Regions from separate parts of the Peribacillus sp. NPDC056705 genome, predicted to be linked through region 3. Evidence: riboswitches for the same ligand, from Rfam matches in the RefSeq annotation. Region 3 holds a riboswitch; each other region holds the start of a gene.
The links. A riboswitch is a leader RNA that binds a small molecule or an ion and turns the genes downstream of it on or off. The one in region 3 is predicted to bind glycine.
Positions count from the first base shown of each region.

Region 1: another riboswitch for glycine. It lies ahead of ACFRAK_RS10065 (amino acid permease); the one in region 3 lies ahead of ACFRAK_RS19780 (amino acid permease).
Region 2: another riboswitch for glycine. It lies ahead of gcvT (glycine cleavage system aminomethyltransferase GcvT); the one in region 3 lies ahead of ACFRAK_RS19780 (amino acid permease).

Region 1 is NZ_JBHTYI010000006.1:25,550-32,325, forward strand. Features, by position in the region: gene ACFRAK_RS10055 (FAD-binding oxidoreductase) at 1-782, opposite strand, end outside; gene ACFRAK_RS10060 (amino acid permease) at 1,137-2,522, opposite strand; glycine riboswitch at 3,029-3,107, shown strand; gene ACFRAK_RS10065 (amino acid permease) at 3,314-4,657, shown strand; gene ACFRAK_RS10070 (DUF3311 domain-containing protein) at 4,946-5,146, shown strand; gene ACFRAK_RS10075 (sodium:solute symporter family protein) at 5,143-6,621, shown strand.
Region 2 is NZ_JBHTYI010000007.1:130,679-137,454, reverse strand. Features, by position in the region: gene gcvPA (aminomethyl-transferring glycine dehydrogenase subunit GcvPA) at 1-1,326, opposite strand, end outside; gene gcvT (glycine cleavage system aminomethyltransferase GcvT) at 1,344-2,450, opposite strand; glycine riboswitch at 2,592-2,675, opposite strand; glycine riboswitch at 2,679-2,766, opposite strand; gene ACFRAK_RS11880 (DEAD/DEAH box helicase) at 3,140-4,828, shown strand; gene ACFRAK_RS11875 (YqhG family protein) at 4,806-5,606, shown strand; gene ACFRAK_RS11870 (YqzE family protein) at 5,653-5,838, opposite strand; gene comGG (competence type IV pilus minor pilin ComGG) at 5,955-6,341, opposite strand; gene comGF (competence type IV pilus minor pilin ComGF) at 6,334-6,776, opposite strand, start outside; gene ACFRAK_RS11855 (hypothetical protein) at 6,761-6,776, opposite strand, start outside.
Region 3 is NZ_JBHTYI010000020.1:40,231-47,006, reverse strand. Features, by position in the region: gene ACFRAK_RS19805 (M14 family zinc carboxypeptidase) at 1-1,324, shown strand, start outside; gene ACFRAK_RS19800 (SH3 domain-containing protein) at 1,826-2,014, opposite strand; gene ACFRAK_RS19795 (hypothetical protein) at 2,081-3,313, opposite strand; gene ACFRAK_RS19790 (hypothetical protein) at 3,306-3,515, opposite strand; partial or broken gene ACFRAK_RS29825 (NAD(P)-binding domain-containing protein) at 4,159-4,233, shown strand; gene ACFRAK_RS19785 (hypothetical protein) at 4,252-4,479, shown strand; glycine riboswitch at 4,759-4,858, shown strand; glycine riboswitch at 4,862-4,918, shown strand; gene ACFRAK_RS19780 (amino acid permease) at 5,270-6,649, shown strand.

The sequences.
Region 1 (6,776 bases), on a different contig from region 3:
GACGTTCCAACAAATTCACCTTTAGCAAAAATTTCGTTTGCTTCCTTTGCCTTGAACTCTATTTCTGAAGTTAAGCATTCATCAGCTTGAGGGGCCCAATCCTGCCAGGCTTCAAACACCGCTTCGAAATCTTCCCACCCCCATGTGACGGAGAAAATAGATACCCTTGATACGGGGGTTACCCTGAAAGTAAGAGAAGTGACTATGCCAAAGTTTCCCCCTCCTCCCCCGCAGCAAGCCCAAAATAAATCACTATTGATTTTCCTATTTGCTTTAATGAGTTTGGCGCCCCTCTTTCCACACGCCCTTACCATTTCTATTTCAAGTAGATTGTCACAAGTAAGTCCAAAGCGCCTCGTTAACATACCTATTCCACCGCCGAGCGTAAGACCTACAACACCAACACTGCTTTCGGTCCCTGCCGGAATCGTCGTTCCATAGTTCCATAACGTATTATATACTCGCCCTAAATCAGCTCCGGCTTCAATTTTTGCGATCATTTTTTCACGATTGACCTTGATATTGTACATTTCACTAATATCAATGACTAGACCGCCATTCACTAATGAAAAATTTTCATAACTATGCCTGCCGCTCCTAACCCGGAAAGGTGCATGATTTTCCCGGGCCCACTTCAATGAATTCAACACATCATCGGAATTTTGACAAAACACAATGACCTTTGGGAATTTAGAAAAACTTAAGTTATTATTTATCCTGGCACGCTCATACTCAGCATCATTAGGTGTAACGATACGCCCGGTAAGCTTTGTTCTTTCCAAAAGATAACCCCTTCCTCGAGTAAATATGTTACATCCTATGAAAAAACCTGGCAGGAAGATACATTCCTCTTGCTGGCCCTCCCTTGTAATGGGGTCAATTTAGCTTTACTCGTGAATTTTTCAGTTTTACTCGTGAATTCAACGCATTTACTCGTGAATTCCACGGTTTTACTCGTGAATTCCAGCTTTACTCGTGAATTCAACTACTTTACTCGTGAATTCCACGCATTTACTCGTGAATTCCACGCATTTACCCGTGAATTCAACGGTTTTACTCGTGAATGAATTCAGCAATTGATCCCAAAAAAAAAAAAAGCCCTTCTCGAGTTAAGAGAAGGGCTTTTTGTTACCTTATCAGGAAATCTCATCATTGGATTTAACATCCAATGGTGTTCGTTTATCCATTTTCAGCATGTAATAACTTGCTGCGACCAAGGCTAGGAAAACGATCCCGACAACCAAGGAAATCCTTGTGCTAGGATTGATCCACATACCGACCAGCACCATCAGTAAAAAGGCAATTGTCGCATAGTTACTGAAAGGGGCCAACGGCATTTTGAACGGATGTTTCTCCATTTCAGAAGCATTCACCTTTCTGAATTTAAGCTCACTGATAAGTATGACAAACCATGGAATCATCCCGGGCAATACACTCGCACTGTACACATAAAGGAATAATTGCGGCGGTGCAAGGTAATTCAGGATAACCCCGATGCCCAATCCTAAAAGTACAGCGATCGTGCAATATGCCGGCACTCCATTTTTTGATACTTTAGCAAAGGCTTTCGGGGCTTGGCCATTCAATGCCAGTGTGTAAAGCATACGTCCTGCACTGAAAATCCCACTGTTGCATCCAGACATTGCTGCAGTGATTACGACAAAATTGATGATGCCTGCCGCTGCAGTGATACCTATTTTGGCAAAGGTTGAAACAAACGGACTGCCTAAGTCATCCAGTTGATCCCAAGGGAAGACGGTCACGATGACGAATATGGCACCAATGTAGAAAATTAAAATGCGCCATATGATTGATTGGATCGCTTTTGTTACGGTCTTGGTTGGATCTTTCGCTTCTCCGGCTGTGATGCCGATAAGCTCAACGCCTTGATAGGCAGCCACGACAAGGGAAAGCGCGAAGAAGAATCCTTTCCAGCCTCCCGTAAAGAAGCCGCCATTTGCCCAAAGATTCGATAATCCAATAGCATCCCCGCCATTCCCTATTCCAAAGAAGATAAGGCCAAGGCCAGCAATGATCATCAATATAATCGTTATGATTTTTATAAGTGCAAACCAAAATTCAAATTCCCCGAAGGATTTTACCGAAATAAGGTTTGCCGCCCCCAAGATGATCATGGCGACCACACCTGGTATCCAAGCAGGTAACTCCGGGAACCAATATTGCATATACAACCCAACTGCGATGATTTCGGACATTCCGACGATTACCCATTGAAACCAATTGCTCCAAGCAGTCATATAACCTGCCAAGGGATGTATATAGCTGCTCGCAAAGGTTGCAAAAGAACCTGTAGTCGGTTCTAAATATAGCATCTCACCCATGGAACGCATGATGAAAAATATAAAAATACCTGCGATTGCATAAGCAAGCATTACAGAGGGCCCGGTCCATTTGATCGTGCTCGCAGATCCCATGAATAACCCGACCCCGATGGTTCCGCCCAAGGCTATCATTTGAATATGTCTTGATTCCAGCCCTCTCTTTAATTCCTTGTTCGACATGATTAACTCCCCCAGATGCAATATCGGTAATGCTTTTCCATCCTTGCCACGAACGACTCTCTTTTAATTAGAATTGCTTTATCGTAATCAATATTACATAACACTTCAATTATGTTTTCTTATCTTATAATAGTAAATATTCTGTAAAAATACAATTGTATTTTTGAAATAAACAGTTACCAATAATATCTTGTCGATTTTTCTAATCTTAAAATATCATTTTAAAAAAATGATGTTCAGTATTTTATAATAGTGTTCGTTCAAAAAGAGTGGAAAACTATCATTTCTGCTTAAACCTTAAGTTAAATACAGACCACTATTAAACTGCGGATAATGCCTGTTTCATTTCAAAAAAATTTGTTGACCAATCGAAAAATAGATGATAGAATTCCAATATTATTTTATAAGCATAATGAATGATCCAACAGTGGAAGATTAACACTGACAGACATTTATTCACAACCGCATACAAGCAAGCGATGAATGCTATGGATGACACTATAGCAGGAGCAGCTTCTGGAGAGACTGTACAAGATGCAGCGCCGAAGGATTCACAATCTCAGGCAAAAGGACAGAAGAGTAACGAATGATAGAATTGTTATTCTGAACCCTTTAAGAGATTGGTATTATCCAATCTCTTTTTTTATTGTCCAATTTGTGATTGGACTTAAAACTACACTCTTGAAAACCATGGAATAGGCAAGCAGGGCAAAAAATCACGCCCATCTCTCCAAGACCATGCAGGTTGAAATCATTCACTAACAAGACTATAAAAAACGGGGGCGCAAGAATTGGCTAAACAGGAATTAAAAAGAGATTTAAAAAATCGACATGTACAACTGATTGCAATAGGAGGAACCATTGGCACCGGTTTATTTTTAGGATCCGGAAAAGCCATACAATTGGCTGGACCTTCCATTATATTCTCCTATCTGATAATAGGAATTGCTTTGTTTTTTGTGATGAGGGCGCTGGGCGAATTGCTATTATCCAATGCAGGTTATGCATCATTCACTGAATTTGCAACCGAATATGTCGGTCCATGGGCTGGATTCGTGACAGGTTGGACATATTGGTTCTGTTGGATCATGACCGCAATGGCCGATATCATAGCTGTCGGTGTCTATATACAATATTGGTTCGATATCCCTCAATGGATTCCGGCCCTAATATGCCTAGTCATTCTGTTAGGGTTGAACCTATTGACCGTTAAGTTATTCGGCGAATTGGAATTCTGGTTTGCCATCATTAAAGTAGTCACGATCATTGCCTTGATCATCGTAGGAATCATTCTTTTGATCATCGGCTTCAATACCAATACCGGAACGGTTTCCGTAACGAACCTATGGAATCATGGGGGCATGTTCCCCAATGGCATTTCCGGATTCCTATTATCTTTACAGTTAGTCGTCTTCTCATTTGTCGGTGTCGAATTGGTCGGGGTTTCCGCAGCGGAAACGGCGAACCCGAGAAAGAACATTCCCTCTGCCATCAATAAAATCCCTGTCCGGATTTTACTTTTCTATGTGGGTGCCCTATTCGTCATTCTCTGTGTCAACCCATGGACACAACTTGATGCCACGAGCAGCCCATTTGTAGAGGTCTTTGCGTTAATCGGCATTCCTGTCGCTGCAGGAATCATCAACTTCGTCGTGTTGACATCCGCTGCTTCTGCATGCAACAGCGGTTTATTTTCAACAAGCCGGATACTCTATACGTTAAGCAGGAATGGCGAAGCCCCTGCTAAACTGGAAAAATTAAATAAACAGGCTGTTCCAAGCAATGCCTTATTAACATCCACCATCGTTGTATCAATAGGGGCATTATTGAGCAAGCTGATACCGGAACAGGCGTTTACCGTGGTGACGACCATCAGTGCCATCTGTTTCATTTGGGTATGGAGCATCATCTTGATCTCCCATATCAAATATTCGAAAACAAGGCCTGATCTAAGAGCTCAATCGACTTTCAAGGCTCCTTTTACACCCTTTGTCAATTACGCTATTTTAGGATTATTCCTATTCATCCTTATTGTTATGCTATTCGCTGAAGCTACACGACTATCACTGCTTTTGACCCCGATCTGGTTCATACTCTTGGTGATACTATATAACTATCGGAAAAAAAATAGCTAAAGGAAATAAAGTCTTGAATTCAATTCGAATTCAAGGCTTTCTCCATCTAAGAAACATATCAAGATTAGGCAGTTGGCGCTTTTTTGCTAAAATATATCACCCAACTCCATTAAATTTTATATCAAAATAGTGTAAGCTATTATATATCATCGGACCTTTTTAAAAGAAGGTAAATCCGTCTTGCATGAATTTTCCTTCCCGGTTTGGTTCACCAAAGCCATCAGTGGCATTGAAGAATAAACCCCATTGATGGACGTTTCACTTATTTAAAACGGAGGGGTTTGTTTAATGAAGATTATATATATCCTTACTCTAGTTCCTTTTATAGGCATACTAGGATTTCTACCTTTTGTTAATAAAATAGAACCATACGTATTAGGGATGCCTTTCAATATGTTCTGGATGGCTATGTGGGTTGTCCTTACCTCTGCCATATTGGGCATCATGTATAAGCTGGATCCCAGGAATCGGGAAGGTGACCCGAAATGAATATTGCTCTCTTAATCATTTTAGCATTTTTACTTCTATCGATATTTTTAGGGATACGCTCTTCAAAAGGAAAAGATATGGACTTGGAACAATGGACGGTGGGCGGACGTGGTTTTGGTGCGATTTTCGTCTTTCTGCTGATGGCCGGTGAAATCTATACGACCTTCTCCTTCCTTGGCGGCAGCGGCTGGGCATATGGCAAGGGCGCACCCGCTCTATATGTTCTAATTTACATTACTTTGTCTTACGTATTATCCTATTGGCTCCTTCCGGAAATATGGAAATATGCCAAAGAAAATAAACTGATGTCTCAATCCGATTTCTTTGTGAGCAAATATAAGAGTCCCAGTTTAGGAATTTTGGCTGCACTTGTCGGTGTGGTGTCGATGATTCCAGTGATCGTCGTGCAGCTGAAAGGATTGGGAATCATTGTCTCAGAGGCATCTTATGGTGCCATCTCAATGCCCGAGGCAGTTTGGATGGGGGCGATCAGCCTTACCATTTATGTGATGATCTCCGGAATACACGGTTCTGTTTGGACAGCGGTCATTAAAGATATCATGATGGTCGCCATAATAGGATTTTTGGGGATTTATCTGCCGATCCATTACTTTGGCGGATTTCAGCCGATGTTTGAAGCGATTGATGCGGCCAAACCTGGTTTTCTAAAGTTCCCTGACCAGGGACTTAGCGTATCATGGTTTATCTCCACGGTAATATTGCTCGTATTCGGTTTCTATATGTGGCCGCAAGTTTTCAGCGCTGTCTTTTCAGCACGCAGCGGCAAGGTATTTCGAAAGAATGCCATCATCAGTCCTTTATATACGCTCATGCTGTTATTCGTCTTTTTCGTTGGGTTTACAGCTATATTGAAAGTGCCCGGACTTGTTGGGGCAGATGCAGACCTCTCATTGCTGCGCCTTTCGATCGAGACCTTTGATCCATGGTTTATAGGCATAATCGGCGGAGCTGGATTGTTGACCGCGTTGGTGCCGGGATCCATGCTTTTGATGAGCGTCGCTACACTGCTCGCGAAAAACGTCTATAAGGAATTTGCACCTGCAGTGTCCGATCGCCACGTTGTACGATTGGCAAAGTTCCTTGTTCCAGTCATTGCCCTTATAGCCGTCTACTTCACCTTAAACGGCGGCGAAACGATGTCAGCATTAATTCTAATGGGCTACAGTCTCATTACACAGCTATTCCCGTCCCTGCTCTTTAGTCTGAAGAAGAATAATCCCATCAATAAATATGGCGCAATCGCCGGCATTATCACCGGATTATTCATCGTAATCTGCATTACACTCAGTTCTTCAACTATAGGAACCTTGTTTCCATCCTTGCCGCAAGCCGCAAAAGATTTGAATGTGGGAATCATCGCCTTGGCGGTCAATTTCATTGTGATGATCACGGTAAGTCTTGCTTTCAGAAAGCACGCGGTTCAGTTGGAACCTAAATCCATTAACGATATATGAAACAAATTTGAAACTGTTTTTTTGGATAGATAAACATTGAGGCTCAGTCAAAAGACTGAGCCTTCCTTATTATCGACATCCAAAGTCATAATGTCCTTTTTCTTAAGAGTGATTATAGAAAGTTAATAGCAGCCAAAAGACAAAGTCCCATAATA
Region 2 (6,776 bases), on a different contig from region 3:
TTCCTGCGCAAGTGCATCAATTTCTTCTTTAGTTCTAAGTTCAGTTACCGCGACCAGCATATGATCTTTCAGCTCAGGATAAACCGTCCCTAAATCGAAGCCGCCGATCATCCCTTTTTCAAAAAGGTTTTTATTGATTTCTGAAAACGAAGCAGGCAGTTTAATGACAAATTCATTAAATGAAGGACCGTCGAATATCACTTCCACCCCTTTTGCCATAATTGTTTTTTTCGCATAATGCGCTTTTTGAATATTTTGCACAGCCATTTCTTTGACACCCTTTTTCCCAAGCGCGGTCATTGCGACAGAAGCTGCCAAGGCATTCAAAGCTTGATTGGAACAAATGTTGGATGTGGCTTTGTCACGGCGGATGTGCTGTTCACGAGCTTGAAGGGTCAGTACAAACCCCCTTTTACCATTTTCATCCACCGTTTGACCGACGAGTCGGCCCGGAACTTTCCGAACAAGTTTATTAGTAACGGCAAAATAGCCACAATGAGGTCCCCCAAATGCCGCTGGAATGCCGAATGGCTGGGCATCCCCCGTTACGATATCTGCACCGAGTGCTCCAGGGGATGTCAAAGCTCCCAATGCAAGCGGGTTACTGGAAACGATAAACATGGACTTGACACCATGAATGATTTCCTCCATTTCTTTCAATGGCTCGATGCGGCCAAAAAAGTTCGGATATTGCACGATCACTCCTGCAATGTCATCATTCGCCAATTCCCTTAAAGCAGCTAAATCCGTCACACCGTCTTTATAAGGAATTTCGACCACTTCCACCCGTTGCCCTTTCGCATATGTCTTCACAACTTCCCTTGATTCAGGATGAACGGTTCCTGAAATGAGAATCTTCTTGCGCCGCGTCTGGCCTGAAGCAAGCATGGCTGCTTCGGCTAGCGCCGTCCCGCCATCATACATGGAGGAGTTAGCTACATCCATTCCCGTCAATTCGCATATCATCGTTTGATATTCGAAGATCGCCTGAAGCTCACCCTGTGAAATTTCTGGCTGATACGGTGTATAAGCCGTATAAAACTCAGAACGGGATAAAACATGATCGACGATGACCGGTGCGTAATGATCATAGACACCCGCACCAAGGAAGGAAGCATAGTTTTTAAGGTCCGCATTCTTGGCAGCTAGCCTTGATAATTCTTTCATTAATGCAGGTTCCGATTTAGCAGGCTTAATATAGTATTCTCCTTGAAAACGAACGCTTTCAGGGATATCATTGAAAAGTTCTTGAGCAGAAGATACCCCTATCACTTCCAGCATTTCTTGTTTATCTTGCTCTGTCATGGGTAAATAACGATGTTTCATCTAATGACCATTCCCCTCTATTTACGTGGTTTTTTATAAAAAGGTGTTTGTATGATAACGGCTTTCAAACGCTTGGAACGGATTTCCACTTCGACTTCCGCATCCAGTACCGAAAATTCCTTATCGATAATTACCAATCCCACGTTTTTCTTCAATGTGGGTGATTGGGTACCGGTCGTGACCTCACCAATGACTTTATCACCGCTGTAGATCTTATACCCATGACGCGGAATGCCACGGTCAATCATTTCAATTCCCACAAGCTTGCGGGGAGCTCCATTCTCCTTTTGCTCAGCAAGAACGGCTTTCCCGAAAAAATCCACTTCCTTATCCACTTTCACTGCAAAACCAATACCGGCTTCTATCGGGGTGATGTCCGCTGAAAGCTCCTGCCCATACAGCGGCAGCTTCGCTTCAAAACGCAGGGTATCACGAGCACCTAAACCAATCGGCTGAACCCCCTCTTCCTTTCCGGCTTCCATAATCGCCTTCCAAAGGGCAGGACCATTTTCACTGTCACTATATATCTCAAAACCATCTTCACCAGTGTATCCAGTACGGGATACCAACGTGGAGATACCGTTAATCAGGACATTTTCCTTGAACTTGAAAAATCCAATTTCACTTAAGTCAGTATTTCCCGATAGTTTTTGTAATATCTTTTCTGCAGATGGTCCTTGAAGTGCCAGCTGTGTATAGTCACTCGATACATTCGTAATTTGGACATCTTCCGTTAAATTAGCTTGAAGCCAATTGAAATCTTTTTCTGTATTCGCTGCATTGACCACAAGCAGATAGTCGTCCTCTGCCCTTTTATACACGATAAGATCATCAACCGTGCCTCCGTTTTCATAACACATGGCGGTATATTGGGCACCGCCCTGCTGCAGCTTTGATATATCATTAGTCAGCATCTTCTGTAAAAAGGAAAGGCTTCCAGGACCCTTAACATCGACTTCCCCCATATGGGAAACATCGAATAACCCCGCTTTTGTACGTACGGCTTCATGTTCGTCCTTAATACCCGAAAATTGGACAGGAAGTTCCCAGCCGCCAAAATCGATCGTTTTACCTCCGTATTCACGATAAACCTCAAATAGTGGTGTTCTTTTTAAATTGGTCAAAAAATGACCCCCTTCAGATTTTTTTAAAAAATTGATTGGCTTCATTATCAAAAGCTTCTTGTCATTTCGCATCAGGTATATCCTGATTCATGATGTGAAAAAAGCACAAAAAAGGACAGAGAAAGCCCATTTGAGCTTTTTCTCTGTCCTGAAACCTGAAAGTTTACCTATGTAATAGGTTTTCCCCTTTGGTGGCCGTCCCAAAACGGGCGGCGCTCTCCAGAGTTGCGTCCAATAAGAGTTCTTTTGCCTGAGAGATTCACTGCTAAGTTTGCTCCTTCGGCGCTACATCCGTAGTCTCTCCCCTTATCTTCACCCGCATATGAATGTTTCGCCAATGAAAGGAAGCGAAATAGCCCCAAGCATCGGTAAAACCTTTGAGCATCATGGAATGCATTCTCTGCCAATTCTCCTAAAACTTCAGAAACCGTTTGAGTGTCTCCTTCAGTAATCTTGGATAAATTAAGAGCCTATAGCCCATACTAAGAAAACGCGAACTGCAAAATAGATGTACAAAGATTCTTTGTAGCGTTTGGAAATTGAATTTTCTAAATATACTTATATCCTACCCTAAGAAACTTATCTCTGCAATATCTTTTGAAGAGAAATATTTTTCTTACTTCACATACGAAATGTTCGGGTTTTGACCCTTTATTAAGGAAATTATGATTTAAGAGGGAGTTATTTCTATGAAAATCAATATATCCTTCAATTCTGAATGGAATGACGAGCTTCTGCAAAAAATGGAAAATGACGGTCCATGGGGAAATTGGGAGCTTTATAAGTTGGCGGTTCAAATGGAGGAAAATCTTATCATCCCTGATTTTGAAGGTTTACAGGCGCCCAAGCACCTTCCGCAGTTAACCCCGCTTCCCCATCAATTGGAAGCAGCGAAGCAAGTGGTGGAAAAGATGAATGGAAAGGCCATTTTAGCTGATGAGGTGGGGCTCGGAAAAACAATTGAAGCAGGCTTGATCCTAAAAGAGTATATGATTAGGGGCCTTGTAAAAAAAGTATTGATCCTTGTTCCAGCCTCCCTTGTCACACAATGGGCTTTTGAATTGAATACCAAGTTTCATATACCTGCAGTCGTTCAGAGAAAAAGTTATGTTTGGGAATCCTGTGATGTAGTCATTTCATCCATCGATACAGCGAAACGCGCTCCACATCGAGATATCATTTTCACTCAGGAATATGACTTCATCATTATTGATGAGGCTCATAAACTTAAAAATAATAAGACGAAGAACTATGAATTCGTCCAAAATCTGAAAAAGAAATTTTGTTTACTCCTGACAGCCACTCCGATTCAAAATAAAGTCGAGGAGATTTTTCACCTCGTTTCGTTATTGAAACCGGGCCACTTGGGAAATGCTTCGCTCTTTTCGGAAAAGTATAAAGGGAAAGGCCGCAACATCATTGAAGATGAACACCTAAAGGAACTGGTCAATACTGTCATGATTCGAAACCGGCGGGCCGATACTGGCATTGAATGGACAAAACGGCATGTGGAAACCATCACCATTGAATTTTCTCCAACGGAACAGGCATTGTATGATGCTGTTTCCAAATTCAAGCCTATTTCGGATGGATCAAAAGGAAGCGCCTTTTCGGCTCTCACCCTCCAAAGGGAAGCATGCAGCAGCAGAGAGGCGGTCTTTTATACTTTAAAGAATATGAAAGAAAAATATGATCAGCCTTCCCCTGACTTTTTGGCAAAGCTTGATGATTTATTTTCTAAGGTGAATGAAACAGTTCAAAACTCCAAGGCTGAAAAAGCTTTGGAACTGATCAAGAAAATTGATGACAAAGTGATTATCTTTACCGAATACCGGGCGACTCAGCTATATCTCCAATGGTACCTTCAGCAGAATGGAATTTCTTCGGTTCCTTTCCGAGGCGGTTTTAAGCGCGGAAAGAAAGACTGGATGAGAGAATTATTCCAAAAGAATATACAGGTATTAATTGCAACAGAAGCTGGCGGGGAAGGGATAAACCTTCAGTTTTGCCATCACTTGATTAATTTTGACCTGCCATGGAACCCCATGAGGCTCGAACAGAGAATTGGACGGATTCACCGCCTTGGTCAGGAAGAAGATGTAATGATTTATAACTTTGCCACGAAAAATACAGTAGAAGAACATATTCTGAAGTTACTATACGAAAAAATAAATTTATTTGAAAAAGTAATTGGAGAATTGGATGATATTCTAACCAAACTGGATATTAACAACATTGAAGAATATTTAATCGATGTGGTCGGCGAGTCCAAAACAGAGGGCGAAATGAAGATCAAGATGGATAATTTTTCATCATTAATCCAATTCGCCCAATCCATGAAGGAAGGTGAGGTTCATGCAGCAACGGGAAATTCATGATTTTTTAAAAACTTACTTTAAGGCCAACGATTGTGAAATACTGGATAATGCGCCGGCCCACCTTACAGTCCAATTGACGATTGAAATGGATAAAGAATTGATGAATAGACCCTTTTATTGGCATTATCTAGAAAAAACAGGTGGCGTTCCGAACCCAGCACAGATGACTTTCATTACCGATCCAGAACAGGCTCCAGCCGATTTAAAGGGAGAAATGATTCATTTTGGCTCCCCACGCCTACATCAGATTATTCAATCAACCAAAAAGCTGGCAGGGTATACTAGACTTTTTGAGGATGCTCCTCCACCAAAGGGCGGCGGAAATAATCCTTTGTTTCCTTGGCTGACCCTGAATGTGAAAATATCCTATCAATGCGACCGTAAAAAAGATACTTTCATGTCGATCGGATTGAATTTAATCTCGGGTGAAATCATGGAAGGGTTTCACCATCGGGTTTTACCTGTAAAGGTCACCCCAAAAATACCGGATTACTCCTTTACGCTTTCACCTTTAATCATGCCCAAGAGTGGATTGGCAAGACTGGATACATACATCAGGACCAGTTTCGAGGATGATGACCATTCCTGGGCGGAGGAAGCAATGCTGCGCTGGCAGAATGATTTGAATTTATTGGAGCATTTTTACAAGGATATGGACGAAAAAAGTGAGAGTTATTATACCGAGAAAGAAGCACTAAAAGCCCAATATGAACCCAACATCAGAATATCCATCATAAACGGAGGATTATTCTACCTGTCAGATAGGGCATTGGGATAAGTATAGAACGAAAAGAAACAGATGTCCTAAGTTCGGGACATCTGTTTCATTTTTTGATATTTTTCCTTACGAACATCGACAAAGCAAAAGGGACAATGCCAAACCAATGGGACATACCATGATTTTTATCCTCTTTTCTGTGACGGCGCTTTTCTTTTCGTTCTTTTTTCGTCAGATTAAAATACTCGACAAGCTGCTGCGTCAGATATTTTATATAAGCGTTTGTAGACATTTAAAATCATCACCCTATGCAAAGTATGCCCGGTTTACGCTCCTTTTATTCCTTCGCTTGTACCCTGAACACGTGAACCTGTCGCGTTCCATTTAAAAAAAGTGTTGATTTTCGTATTACACAGCCTGCTTTTCCAACCATTCCTTCACTTGCCCAGCTTCTTTATCGTATTGAATGATGACCCTCCCCTCGCGATCATTTTTGGTCGTGGAAGAAAACTCGATATATACGTAAGGACCTTCTTGTTTCATCAAGGAATACCGCACCACACCATTGGGATATGAAATTTCCCCCTGGATGATTTTTGGAATCTCTTCGCCCCAATCTGCCGTCACATCCTTGATGGCTAGATGGACAAGGTGGTCGGCCACAAGCGATTCTTCCACTTCTTTATAAAACTTTTTATCAATGATAAACTGGTCTATCATTAGTATCGTGAACATGATGAAAACACTCGCTACAATCATGACCATCGGGAAAACGACTCCTTTCTGATTATTCATCGACTTTCGCAACATTCCTAATGAATGGGTGAAATCTTCGACTGAAAGTAGTCCCTGCTTTATCCGTTATATTTATTACAATGGCGCCGCCATCCTTCTCAACCTGAAATTCAGAAATGTTCTGCAAGATGACCTCATGCCCCATTCCATTCACTCGTCTTCGGACCTTATCTTCATATTGTTCATACGATGATAATTGCTCACCTGAAAGCAAATATAATTTATTTCCCATTACATCCTGAACTTTGGAACTTCGGACCTCCTGCTTCATTTGCATGGTAAAGACCTCCCACTCTTTAGGATGCAATTTATCAACGAATCCCATTTGGGTGTGAATGATAGAAAAAAGCTGTAGAACAAAAAGGGACGTCGTCATTAAAATCATTAAAGAAAAAAGCATTTCGATCATCGTAAAGCCATCATTTTTTCGCAGCA
Region 3 (6,776 bases):
GCAATCCATGATTACTGACCAAATTGAAGTTTTTAAAAGAGGAATTAACTTTGACCATCCTTTTCATCAGGAAGGGTTATTTCCAAAAACCTACATACTTCCACTAGACCCTAAGGATCCGACTGTTACGAATAAGGCTGTAAATCATTTGATCAATAATGATATTGAAGTTGTTCAAGCCGTGAATGCATTTGAAGCGGATGGAGTGTCATATCCAAAAGGAACGTATCTCGTTGAGATGGATCAGGCGAAGGCAGGATTAGCAAACACGATGCTCTGGGATGGGGAAGACATCACGAACGATACCCCAGCAATGTACGACATTTCCGCATGGAGTTTACCGGAGCTTTGGGGATTCGAGGCAGTAGCCACACAAAATCCTATTAAAGTCAATGCAACGAAAGTAAACAAGATTACAGGTCAAGGAACGGTCTCAGGAAAAGGACCGTTTCTGATTCCGAATAGTTCTGTCCAATCAGTAAATTTAGTAAATGCATTGCTTAAGCAAGGAATACCTATTGTACGTGATGCACAAGGTAACTTCTTTGCAAAAGCTGTAGCTAATCAGGTATCAGCAGCGGTGAAAGAATCAGGGTTACAGGTTGGAACTGCTGAGGTACCAGCAAATGCAGTGGCTATTACGTCTTTAAAAGTGGCTATATTAAAGGATGGAGGTATGGGTAAACAGAAATCACACGCAGGAACAAAGCTAGCTTTGAAAAGACTAGGTTTTGATGTGACAGAAGTTACTCCAGTCGAAGTGGCTAAAAATACCCTTAACGGTTTTGATATTTTTGTCTATAGTGGAACGGAAAGTCTCATTTCTACCAACCTATCTGAAGCTAATAAAGAATTTGGGTTACAAAACGCCGGGCAACTTAATGAGTTTAAAGCCAATGTGACAAGCTTCTTAAATGAAGGAGGCAAATATATAGCTGTAGGTGCTGGTGCATCTAGAGCAACTAAAACACTCGGTCTTACAGACGACATCATTAATGTAGGAGGTTCCAACAGTAATGGTATCGTAAAAGTCGATTATGAGGGAAATGGTTTAACAGCAGGATATGGAGAGGATGATATCGGCTTTGTCTATCGTCCAACATGGTTCACTGGTACGGATAATGATGAAGTCGTCGCGACCCTTGCAGATTCAGATAATTTCTTCGTAGCTGGTCACTGGAAAAATAACATAACCGCCAAAGGCCAAGCTGTAATCGTAAAAGAACAGAATAAAGATGTAACTCTTATTGGGTTAGAAGCAGGTTTCCGCGACCACCCGGATTACTTGTTCCGTCTTCTATCAAATGCAATTTTCGAAAAATAGTAGAAACAGCCAAAGCCGGATTCAGCACTGAATCCGGCTTTGGCTATTTGAGTAATGCTAAACGCTTGCTCTGAACTTATTACTTTTAAATCATCTGTTGCAAAAACCGCTGAAACACGATTCTTATCAATAAGTAGTTTTTTTGCCGATTAATAATGGTGATTACTCTTATAATTCACAAGCTGGATATGGATTCACTAACCAGGAATCATTGCAGATGAAGTTAAATGATTGGTTTAGCTGAACAAAATATTAGTATCTAAAGCTTCTTTGAGCGTTTCTTGTTCATAAGTAATATCGGTTGACTTATGGAGGACGAGAGACCAACGAATTTAGCTCAATTTAAAAAGCATGAACCAAGTAGATTACCGGTTCCTGCCCTCAAGTTGCCAAATTAACTATAAAGGTTTAATTTTTTGGTTTACTTCAGGCTTTTAAATAATCAAGGTCTTTTTCAGTGCTCACCCAATATTGACTTGGGCTTTTCATGGATAGATTTCGCTATTGGACGTTCGTTAAGTATTTTCCATATACATAACCTGTTTCCTTACCGTACTTAATTTTGTACCAAGAACTGCTATTAGTAATGACGGTAACAGTTTGGCTTTTCTTCAAAGAGCCAAGAACTTTCCCTGATATGGAGGGTTTGGAACGGACATTTAACTTTGTAGCATTGACCCTACCAGTCATATTCTTCGCTGCCGGTTTGTTTAATGTGTTGGAAGTCGTCGTTGCACGGTTTGTTCTTACTTGGATCTATCGCTGTAATGTTATATACGTATACTTTCCGTTCAAAACCTTTGATACATCCCATGATGCACTTTGGACACCGGCATTTTTATTAGTATTATTGGTCAGTGTCGCCACGGTTTTGCCTTTTGCATCTTTTACTTGAACAGTTACCTTCGCCTTTTCGTTAATCTCATACTTCAAATCAACTTTATTCGTTCTTGAATCATATGAAGTTTTTATATACTTAATGGAAGGTGAAGTTGTATCGGGTTTTGTTAATGTAAATGTAACCGTTGCCGAGCTTTTATTTTGATTACTATCGATCGTTGCAATTTCAAATGAGTACTTACCGTTCAAAACCTTCGATACATTCCACGATGTCCATTGGATACCGGCATTTTTCTCTGTATTATTGATCGGAGTAGCTAGGATTTTACCTTTTGCGTCTTTTACTTGAACAGTAACCTTTGATTTTTCATTGGTCTCATACTTTAGAAAAACCTTATTCGCTTTTGAGTCATATGATGTATTTGTATTATTAATAACTGGTGCCGTTGTGTCAGGCTTTGTTAATGAAAATGGAACAGATGCTGAACTTGAATTATTACTACTATCAATCGTTCTAATTTCAAAGGTGTATGAACCGGTGCTTACCCTTGAAGCATCCCAAAAGACTAATTGCGATCCTGATGGCTTTTCGTCCCCTGAAACAAGAGAAGCGACGATATCCTCTTTTTCATCCTTAACTTCCACTGTCACATTCGCTTTTTCATTCGTATCAAAGGTTAATTTGACTTGGTCTGTTTTAGTATCATAATACGTTTTTATATCATTAATTGTTGGCGCTGTTTCATCTTTAGGGGCAGGGTCCGGAACTGGTGTTGGGATTGGCGTTGGAATGACAGGTGAAGGGTCCGGCTTTACTGGTTCTACTTCCTCAGGTTCTGGCTTATAAGCTTGTTTTAAGCTTGTCCCTTCATAATAGAATGCAAGAATCTCGCGATACGTATTTCCCTGTTCGCCAGCCTTTTTCGCGCCATACTGGCTTAGTCCGACACCATGGCCGAAGCCTTTTCCTGAAACGTTAATCGTATCCTTTGCAGTATCCACTTTGTCTATTAAAAAGCTTTTCATGAAGCTCAGACCTATAATGTCTCTAATTTTGGAAGCCGCTACATCTTCTAATATTACACTTTGTTGTAGTGCTTTCCCCTTTTCTTTCACCATAAATTCAATCGTAATACTTCCTTTACTCACCCTGCCGCCACTTGTTGGTGCTTGAAGGGTGAGGTAAAGGGACAGCGATAATTCTAATATCTTTGCCTGTATAGCCATTTGACTGTAGCCATGCTTTTATATTAGAAATTTCTTGTGTTTGTTCGACTTCCTTCGTATTAGCCCACCATGTATCTGGTTTTGTCAGATCTAAGTTTGTAAGGTCTATTTGATGCTTCTTCACACTAAAGCTCCATGCAGTTTACGGATCATATGGATCGTTTTTGACCATTAAATATGGTCGCTCTGTGCCGCCCCAAACATTTTTGTTGGACTCCGTTTTTCCACCATTGCTAGAGTAAAAAAGAGCATCTGATCCTATGTCGATACGAATACAAAGGTAGTCAATAAGGTTGCAAAAAGAAGTAATTCAAATACAAATAGATTCGTAACGACACAATGGCAAGTAGACGCACAGCTTCCATGTCCATATTGTGGTCAGTGGTTGGCAGCGACTAACTTCTCCAGACATGCCAAGCGACACTTAACAACCACACAGGATATTTTCACGAATGAGAAATTTAGAGAAAAAATCAAAGAAATGATCCAGGCGAAAAAAGAAGAATTAAATTAGAAATTATTATCATTACTAGGATAATCAAGCATTCTCCCTGTAAGGGTGGGGGTTAAATCTTACAAGAAGAATATGTGTTTATCTACCTGCAAAACCAGGCTCTGAAAGGAGAAGAAAGAACCGGAGTAACGTATATCCAAGTAAATAATTTGGATCAATAAGGATTATTATTGTATAACTAGAGACGAGATTTAAAGATTGATTTCAAAGTAGCTAAGCTTGATTCTAATAATTAAGAAGGGACGAATGGACCATGGCAAAACAACAAATCGGTGTGATAGGTTTAGTCGTAATGGGTGAAAATCTCGCATTAAATATTGAAAGTCGAAAAAGGTGGTGAGCGGAAATGAGTAAGGATAAGAAAATCAAGCTAAAGAAGCCAAAGAAGTGGTGGGGATGGGTTCTAGCAATTATCGTCATTGCTAATTTAGCAAGTGGTTGGGACCAAGAGGAAGTTGTTAAAGAAGAGAAGGAGGATGCCCCTAAGCAATCTTTACTGCTGCAAGGATTCTCGCGAGTCTCGCAATACGTCAATTTTCTCTTTTTCCATACATCAATTGTGATAAAAATATAGACAATATTACCTTCCCCCATCTATAGATCTAGACGTATTTTCAATCGACAAAATGCCTAAATCCTTCGTTATTCTAAGCATAGTTCAAAAGTGGATTGGTTTGCACCTACGATACAACAAATTTGATTTTGCATAGCTAATAACTTCTAATTTATGAACTGTCAGAAAAAAATATCGTCTGCGTTTAAAATTCAGAAAATAGGGATTTTTCGGATAGTTGTTGAAATTCCCATTAAAACCCGTTAATATACAACTATTAAAGCAACTTTATATCAGCGGATGATGATTGTGGGAGAGACTAAACGTTGTTTAGCACCGAAGGAGCAAACCCTAAAAAACAGGGAACTAATCTCTCAGGTAAATGGACTACAATTGGACGCGTCTCTGGAGAGAGCCCAAGGCCACCGAAGGAGTTAAACTCTCAGGTAAAAGGACAGAGGAAGTTAGGAAACCCCCTATCTTTCCCCTGCCCTTTTTGTATTTGGAAAGATAAAAAAGGAAAAAGAGAGGAGTGTGCATTGAAATCTGTTAAAAAGAGTTAATCTTTTAATTTCAACGATTACCGCACAATATTTTTTTCAAAAAGGTTGGTAGATTAGAAAAAAATTAAAAAAGGGGACAGAATATGAATCTATTTTGATAAAAATCTATATCCAGTACCTATTAAGGAAAGCGCTTACATTAGTGGGGTCAGTCTCCCAGTACGCTAAGTATTTAACTCATTGAAGGACTGACCCTTTATAAAGAAAAAAATCCAAGTAGCCTATAAAAGTAGAAAGTGGGGAATCGTATGCAGGAACAAAAGTTGGATAGAGGGTTAAAAAACAGGCACGTACAACTCATAGCTATTGGTGGTGCAATCGGAACGGGATTATTTCTTGGAGCGGGTAAATCTATTCATTTAGCTGGGCCATCAATTTTATTTGCTTACTTGATTACAGGCGTCATTTGTTTTTTAATCATGCGCGCTCTTGGAGAACTACTCTTATCTAATTTGAACTATCATTCTTTTGTTGACTTTGTAAAAGACTATTTAGGTAATATGGCGGCATTTGTTACTGGCTGGACCTACTGGTTTTGCTGGATTTCAATCGCAATGGCCGACTTAACAGCAGTTGGTCTTTATACCCAGTATTGGTTTCCTTCCGTACCACAGTGGATGCCAGGTTTAATTGCGCTTGTCATTTTGCTATTTATGAATCTAGCCACCGTAAAACTTTTTGGCGAAATGGAATTCTGGTTCGCATTAATTAAAGTTATCGCTATTCTAGCACTAATTGGTATCGGTATTTTCATGATTATTAAAGGCTTTTCCACAGATTCAGGCGCAGCCAGTTTCACAAATCTATGGAGACACGAAGGTATGTTCCCAAATGGAATAAATGGCTTTATCCTCTCATTCCAGATGGTAGTGTTTGCGTTTGTTGGTATTGAACTTGTAGGACTTACAGCGGGTGAAACAGAAGATCCAGAGAAAGTTATCCCAAAAGCAATCAATAATATTCCTATCCGGATTATAATTTTCTACATTGGCGCACTTATTGTCATTATGAGTGTCTATCCGTGGAACGCAATCATCCCATCGGAAAGCCCATTCGTCCAAGTATTTGTGGCAGTTGGTATCGCTGCAGCTGCCGGTATCGTCAATTTTGTCGTCCTAACATCGGCCGCTTCGGCATGTAACAGCGCAATCTTCAGTACAAGCCGGATGGTATACTCACTTGCCAAAGATAAAAATGCACCTGTGCCATTTGCAAAACTTAATGCCCGTAAAGTACCTTCCAATGCATTGGCCTTTTCAACTGTCGTCATTCTAACTTCCGTTGTTTTGAACTATTTAATGCCCGAAGGAGTATTTACGTTAATTACAAGTATTTCTACAGTATGTTTCATCTTTATTTGGGGAATTACTGTCATCAGTCATTTGAAATACCGCAAAACAAGGCCAGATCTAGCGAAAATGAACAAATTTAAATTACCACTTTATCCAATTTCTAATTACTTGATCCTTGCTTTCCTAGCGTTCGTACTTGTTGTGCTTGCACTTGCGGAAGATACTCGTGTTGCCTTGTTCGTAACTCCTGTTTGGTTTCTTTTGCTGATTGCGATTTATAAGATGCGAAAAACGAAGGTAGATCAGACGAATCAGAGGAAGGTAGTGGGAAATTAAGTGGCAGTCTGCCCGCTTTAATAAGCAACCATTAAGATATATGAATGCTTATATTTTGATGAGAAAGGGATTATTTTAGAATAGTGTTGTTAACGCTTTCAAAATTGCTTGACATAATTAATCACAA